DNA from 2 places in the Streptomyces sp. NBC_01294 genome. Region 1 is predicted to be linked to the other one. Evidence: riboswitches for the same ligand, from Rfam matches in the RefSeq annotation. Region 1 holds a riboswitch; the other holds the start of a gene.
What was found. Region 1 has a riboswitch for glycine ahead of gcvT (glycine cleavage system aminomethyltransferase GcvT). Riboswitches for the same ligand answer to the same signal wherever they lie in the genome.
Positions count from the first base shown of each region.

Region 2: it holds a riboswitch for glycine, as region 1 does, so the genes downstream of both, gcvP (aminomethyl-transferring glycine dehydrogenase) here and gcvT (glycine cleavage system aminomethyltransferase GcvT) in region 1, are expected to answer to the same signal.

Region 1 covers NZ_CP108423.1:2,496,575-2,499,973, reverse strand. The annotation lists gene gcvH (glycine cleavage system protein GcvH) at 1-183, opposite strand, end outside; gene gcvT (glycine cleavage system aminomethyltransferase GcvT) at 285-1,400, opposite strand; glycine riboswitch at 1,572-1,675, opposite strand; gene OG534_RS10980 (AAA family ATPase) at 1,882-2,538, shown strand; gene OG534_RS10975 (enhanced serine sensitivity protein SseB) at 2,859-3,399, shown strand, end outside.
Region 2 covers NZ_CP108423.1:6,832,422-6,835,820, reverse strand. The annotation lists gene gcvP (aminomethyl-transferring glycine dehydrogenase) at 1-1,551, opposite strand, end outside; glycine riboswitch at 1,748-1,846, opposite strand; gene OG534_RS30910 (PRC-barrel domain-containing protein) at 1,959-2,324, shown strand; gene OG534_RS30905 (DNA polymerase IV) at 2,414-3,399, opposite strand, start outside.

The DNA of each region.
Region 1 (3,399 bases):
CTCCAGCTCGCCACAGGTCTCGCCCTCGGTCACGGTCTCGCCGGCCTCGGGGAGCTGGGCGTAGACGACGTCACCGAGCGCGTTGGCCGCGAACTCCGTGATGCCGACCGTCGCGACGCCGTCCACGGCGTCCGACAGCCACTCGTGCTCCTTGGTGTAACGCAGCTTCTCGGGGTTGCTCATGACCTGATTCTCCTGGATGCGGGGGAGTGGATACGAACTGTGGTCTTGGGTACTGAGACGGCGCCGTACGGGTACCCGTACGGCTGACGCGGTGAGTGGAACTACTTCTGCCGCTTGTAGAACGGCAGCGCCACGACCTCGTACGGCTCATGCGTACCGCGAATGTCGACGCCGACGCCGGAGGTGCCGGGCGCGGCGTGCGCCGCGTCCACGTACGCCATCGCCAGCGGCTTGCCCAGCGTCGGGGAGGGGGCGCCCGAGGTGACCTCGCCGATCACCTTGCCGTCGGCGACGACCGGGAAGCCGGCGCGCGGGACGCGGCGGCCCTCGGCGATCAGACCGACCAGCTTGCGCGGCGGGTTCGTGGCGGCGCGCTCGGCGGCGGACTCCAGTGCGGCGCGGCCGACGAAGTCCCCCTCCTTCTCGAACTTCACGACCCGGCCCAGCCCCGCGTCGAAGGGGGTCAGGGAGGTGGTCAGCTCGTGCCCGTACAGCGGCATGCCCGCTTCCAGGCGCAGGGTGTCGCGGCAGGACAGGCCGGCCGGGACCAGGCCGACGCCCTCGCCCGCCTTGGTCAGCGCCTGCCACAGCTCCACGGCGTGTTCGGGGGCGACGAACAGCTCGAAGCCGTCCTCGCCGGTGTAGCCCGTACGCGCGATCAGCGCGGGCACGCCCGCGACGGTGCCCGGCAGGCCGGCGTAGTACTTGAGGCCGTCCAGGTCGGCGTCGGTGAGGGACGCCAGGATGCCGGGGGACTCCGGGCCCTGCACCGCGAGCAGCGCGTACGCGTCGCGGTCGTCGCGGACCTCGGTGTCGAAGCCGGCGGCACGCTCGGTCAGGGCGTCGAGGACGACCTGGGCGTTGGAGGCGTTGGCGACGACCATGTACTCGGTCTCGCCGAGGCGGTAGACGATCAGGTCGTCGACGATCCCGCCGTCCTCCTGACAGATGTGGGTGTAGCGGGCGCGGCCGACTCCGACGGTGGAGATGTTGCCGACCAGCGCGTAGTCCAGGGCCTTGACGGCCTCGGGGCCGGTCAGGGTGATCTCGCCCATGTGGGACAGGTCGAAGAGACCGGCCCTGGTGCGTACGGCGTTGTGCTCGTCGCGCTCGCTCGCGTACCGCAGCGGCATGTCCCAGCCCGCGAAGTCGGTCATGGTCGCACCGAGCGAGCGGTGCAGCGCATCGAGGGCGGTCAGACGGGGGGCAGTGCTCATGGGTGTGGCTCCCGGGTCCCAGGGCATCGACATGACATGACGAGGACGTTCCTCCCCATCTGTCATCGGAACCTGAGAGGTTCGCCGAGAGTTCCGCCGATCGTCCGATCGCCGGTATCCCCGGTTTGCACCTTGGGTGGAGCTGTCGCGCAGCTCGCTTTTCAGATCTGCCTCATCCACGCGGTACGGGGCCTGAGAGATTCAAGGGAGGTTCTTGCTCCTTCGGCGCCCGCGCACGGCCTTGCGGCGTGCCGGGACTCTCCCGCGCGGATTCAAGCGGCCGGTATGCAGTTGGTCCAGATGGCGCACATCATTGCACGCCATGTCCGTGATCGGGCGTGGGGGTCCGAAAGTTCGTACGGCCCTCCGAAGGGTCGGACCGGAACCGGGCCTGCCGGATTACCGTCTCTTTACACTCAGTGGGCAAGGGTCCTTCGGACCCGATTCGGGGGAGGCGAACACTGTGCGGAGATTCGGAGTGGTGACGACGACGGGAACCGTGGACGCGGTGCCGGCCCAGCGCGGCGCGCGCCGGCGCAAGGGTGCGGCTGACGCGGGCCTCGGCCCCGTACGCGACCTGCGCGGACCGGCGGTGTGCGGCCCGCAGGGGCTCGGCTTCGCGGAGGGCGACATCGTCGTGGTGTCCGGCCTGCCCGGCGGCGGCAAGAGCACGCTGATCAAGCGCGCGGCGCCCGAGGGCGGGGCCGTCGACTCCCAGGACACCCGCGAGTGCTGGGAGCGCCGGATGCCGGGGGCGCTGCCGTACGCGGTGTACCGGCCGCTGGTGCGCGCCGCGCACTACTGGGGGCTGTGGCGGCTGCTGCGCTCCGGGGCCTCCGTGGTCGTGCACGACTGCGGCACCCAGACCTGGGTGCGAAGCATGCTCGCGGTGGCCGCGCGGAGGCGGGGCCGCGCGCTGCACCTGCTGCTCCTGGACAGCAGTCCCGAGGAGGCCCTGTCCGGCCAGGCCGCGCGGGGGCGCCGGGTGTCGGCGTACGCCTTCGCCCGCCACCGGCACGCCGTGGGCCGTCTGCTGCGCAACGCCGAGGCGGGGCGTCCGCCCGCGGGCTGCGCCTCGGCGACCCTCCTGGACCGCCGCTCGGCTGCCGCCGTGACCCGCATCGGCTTCCACGACTGACTGCCACCGGCCTGACCGGGGCCCGCCGGGTGCGGCGCCGTTGCCGGGGGCGCTGCCCCCGGACCCCCGCTCCTCAAACGCCGGAGGGGCTGAAATTGCCCGCGCGCCCTTCCAGGCATGGGCCGGCCCACTCCAGCCCCGCCGGCGATTGAGGCGCGGGTCCGGGGCGGAGCCCCGGCAGTGGCGGCGCGCCCGGCGGGTCACATCCAGCCCCGCCGGCGATTGAGGCGCGGGTTCCGGGTGGAGCCCCGGCAGCGGCGGCGCGGCGGGGCCGGTAACCTGCGGGGCGACACGCGCGGGATCACACAGAGGCAGGGCAGATGCAGGGCAGCGGCTGGCCGGAGAACGAGCTGGAGCAGGTGCTGGGGGCGGCGCTCGGGCAGCCGGACGCCGGGGCCCGGATCCTGGAGGTGCTCGGGCGCAGCCAGGTGTGGGTGCCCCTGCCCGGCGGTGGCGGCCCCGCGTCGCCCGGCCTCGACCTGCCCACGATGGACATCGGCGGGGCGGCGTACGTCCCCGTCTACAGCTCCGAGGACCAGTTCCTCGCCTGCGTCGGCCCCGGCATGGACTTCGCGGTGGCTCCCGCCGTCCAGTTCGCCCGCGGCCTGCCCCCGCAGCTCGGCATCGCGCTCAATCCCGAGGGCGCCGTCGGCGTCCCGCTCCCCCCGCCCGCCGTGGCGGAGCTCTGCCGCACCGGCCGGACCCCGCTCGACGGCACCTCCACCGGCGGCCGCGTCCGGCTCTACGAGCCCGACTGGCAGGAAGACCCGGTGGACTTCCTGGCCGCCGCCGCCGAGGAGTTCCGCGCCACCGGCGTGGTCGCCGCCGCGCACCGCTGCCTCGCCAGCATCGAGGGCGGGG
Region 2 (3,399 bases), 4.3 Mb from region 1:
GAGCTTCATGGTGCAGGAGCCCAGCGGGATCATGCCGCGGTCCAGCGCGTAGTCCTTGTCCGAGAGCTTGCGCAGGTAGCGCAGCATCGCGGTCTCGGAACGGTGCTGGTGGAAGACCGGGTGCGTCAGGTACTCGTCCGAACGCAGCAGGCCCTCGGGCAGCGTGTCGGCGGTGGTCGCGTCGAGCGCCTCGATGTCGGCGGTGACCCCGAAGGCGGCCCAGACGGCCTCGACGTCGGCGCGCAGGGTGGTCTCGTCACAGGCGACGGAGACGAGGTCGGCGTCGACCTGGTACAGGTTGACCCCGCCCTCACGGGCGGCGGCGACGACCTCGGCGGCACGGCCCGCAACGCGGGCGGTGATCGTGTCGAAGTAGGAGCCGTGCACGATCTCGACCCCGCCGGCCTGCAGACCGGCGGCGAGCAGGCCCGCGTAGCGGTGGGTCCGGCGGGCGATCGTCCGCAGGCCGTCCGGGCCGTGGTAGACGGCGTACATGCCGGCCATGACGGCGAGCAGCACCTGCGCGGTACAGATGTTGCTGGTGGCCTTCTCACGGCGGATGTGCTGCTCACGGGTCTGCAGCGCCAGGCGGTACGCCCTGTTGCCGTCCGCGTCCACCGAGACGCCCACGAGGCGGCCGGGCAGCGAGCGGGCGTGCTTGTCCTGGACGGCCATGTAGCCGGCGTGCGGTCCGCCGAAGCCCATCGGGACACCGAAGCGCTGGGTGGTGCCGACGGCGATGTCCGCGCCCAGCGCGCCCGGGGAGGTCAGCAGGGTCAGCGCGAGCAGGTCCGCGGAGACGGCGACGATCGCGCCGAGCCCGTGCGCCTGGTCGATGACCGGCTTGATGTCCCGCACGGCACCGGAGGCGCCGGGGTACTGGACCAGGACACCGTAGATGCCGCGCTCGGCGATCTCGGCGGGGATGCCGTCGGACAGGTCGGCGACGACGATCTCGATGCCGATCGGCTCGGCACGGGTCTCGATGACCGCGATGGTCTGCGGCAGCGCGTCGGCGTCCACGAGGAAGACGTTCCCCTTGGCCTTGCCCACGCGGCGGGCCAGCGTCATGGCCTCGGCGGCCGCGGTGCCCTCGTCCAGCAGCGAGGCGCCCGAGGTCGGCAGCCCGGTGAGGTCGGCGACGACGGTCTGGAAGTTCAGGAGGGCCTCGAGGCGGCCCTGCGAGATCTCCGGCTGGTAGGGCGTGTACGCCGTGTACCAGGCCGGGTTCTCCATGACGTTGCGCAGGATGACCGGCGGGGTGAAGGTCCCGTAGTAGCCGAGACCGATCATGGAGGAGAGGACCTGGTTGCGGTCGGCGAGCGAGCGAAGCTCGGCGAGCACCTCGGCCTCGGTACGCGCCTCGGGCAGGTTCAGCGCCTCGGCGGTCTTGATCACATCCGGGACCGCGGCGGCGGTCAGCTCGTCCAGGGAGCCGTAGCCCACCTGGGCGAGCATCTTCGCCTGCGCCTCGGCATCAGGGCCGATGTGGCGCTGTTCGAAGGGGATGCCTCGCTCCAGCTGGGAGAGCGGAATGCGGTTGGCGGTCATGTACGGAGGCCTCCTGGTCGTATGACCTGCGAGGGGCACCACGGCGCGGGCACCCGGACGGCCTCCCCCTCTGTCATCTCAACCTGAGAGTTTCACCGGAGTCAGGGGGGTCGCCCGAGAGCTCCGGCTTTCACCGTCGGTGAGGAGGGGAACCGGCACTGCGCGCCCGGTACCCGCCCCTGCTTTCCAGAGTGGCCTCGTCCGTGCGGTACGTATGCCTGAGAGATTCCGGGGAGGATTTGCTCCTTCGGCGCCTCCGTCTCGTTCACTCGGAGGACTCTCCCGCACAGGGTCGACAGCCGTCACCCAGCCTACCAGCGAGGATCCGGACCCTCCCCGAGTGGCCTCCACTGCGGATATGCACTTCTGTAGTCATTACGGAGGAGTTGCGACCATTTGGAGGGACCGTGCAGACCGACATCGATCCGCGCAGCCTGATCGGCCGCAAGGCGTTCGACCGCAACGGCACCAAGATCGGCACCATCGACGAGGTCTACCTCGACGATGCCACGGGCGTCCCGGAATGGGCGGCCGTCCGCACGGGCATGTTCAGCCGGGACGCCTTCGTCCCGCTGGAGCCGAGCGAGATGGTGGGCGACACCCTGCGGGTGCCCTTCGACCGCTCCCTCATCAGGGACGCCCCGGACTTCGGCGTCGGCCGCCACCTCTCCCCCGAACAGGAGCTGCAGCTTTACCACCACTACGGCCTGGACACGACCCTCCCGAGCGAGTTCCACAGCGACTTCGGCCGGCTGGCGGGCGACGAGGGCTGAGCGGGCGGGCTGCGGAGGGCCGGGGCTGCGGGACCGTCGGGGTCCCGGGGCCCGGGCTCGCGGAATCCCCGGGTCCCGGGCCTCGCGGATCATTCCGGACCCGCGGCCCCCGGCTCCGCGGCCCCCGGACCCGCGTCCCCCACCAGCGGCAGCGGATCGGACGGCTCCAGCTCGGGGTCGTCCACCAGGAAGGTCCGCACCCGGCCGGGCTCCGATCCGGGCTGCTCGAACCGTACGGTCACCCTCCCGACCCCGCTGCCCTGCACCCACCCGGGCCCGTACACCGCGTGCCGTACGTCGCTCCCGGCGGCCCACCGCCGCTCCGGAGCCGGCTCGGGCCCCCCGGCCGGCTCCGCACCCCTCAGGGCCCCTGCGGCCCCGTCGGAGACTTCCGGCTCGGCCGCCCTGGCCACCCCTGCAGACCCGGCCTCCCCGACCACCCCAGCCGCCCCACCTCCACCGCTGTCACCTCCCGCACCTGCCACTGCACCTGCCACTGCAGCTGCCTCCTCCGCCTCGGCGGCGAGCACCTGTGCGAAGAGATCCTCCTGCGTGTAGTCCGCCAGCCCGGTCACCCCCACTCCCAGCAGTCGCACGCCGCCGGTGGTGTCCACGCCTTCCAGCAGCCTCGCGGCCGCCTCCCGCACCACTCCGGGGTCGTCCGTGGGCCCGCGCAGCGTCTCGGACCGCGTCAGCGTGGAGAAGTCGTACCGGCGCACCTTGAGCACGATCGTGCGCCCCGAGTGCCCCGACCCCTTGAGCCGCTGCACACAGCGGTCGGCGAGCCGCTGCACCTCGTTCCGGATCCGTACGCGGTCGTGCAGGTCCACGTCGAAGGTGTCCTCGACCGACACCGACTTCGCGTCCCGCTCCGCGACCACCGGCCGGTCGTCGAGCCCCAGCGCCATCCGGTACAGGCCCGTACCGTGCGCGCGGCCGACCATCCGGACCAGCTCGTCCTCCCCGGCCTCCACCAGCTCGCCCACCGTGGTGATCCCGGCGCGGCGCAGGTGCTCGCCGGTGGCCGGCCCCACCCCGGGCAGCGTCCGTACCGACATCGGCGCGAGCAGCTCCC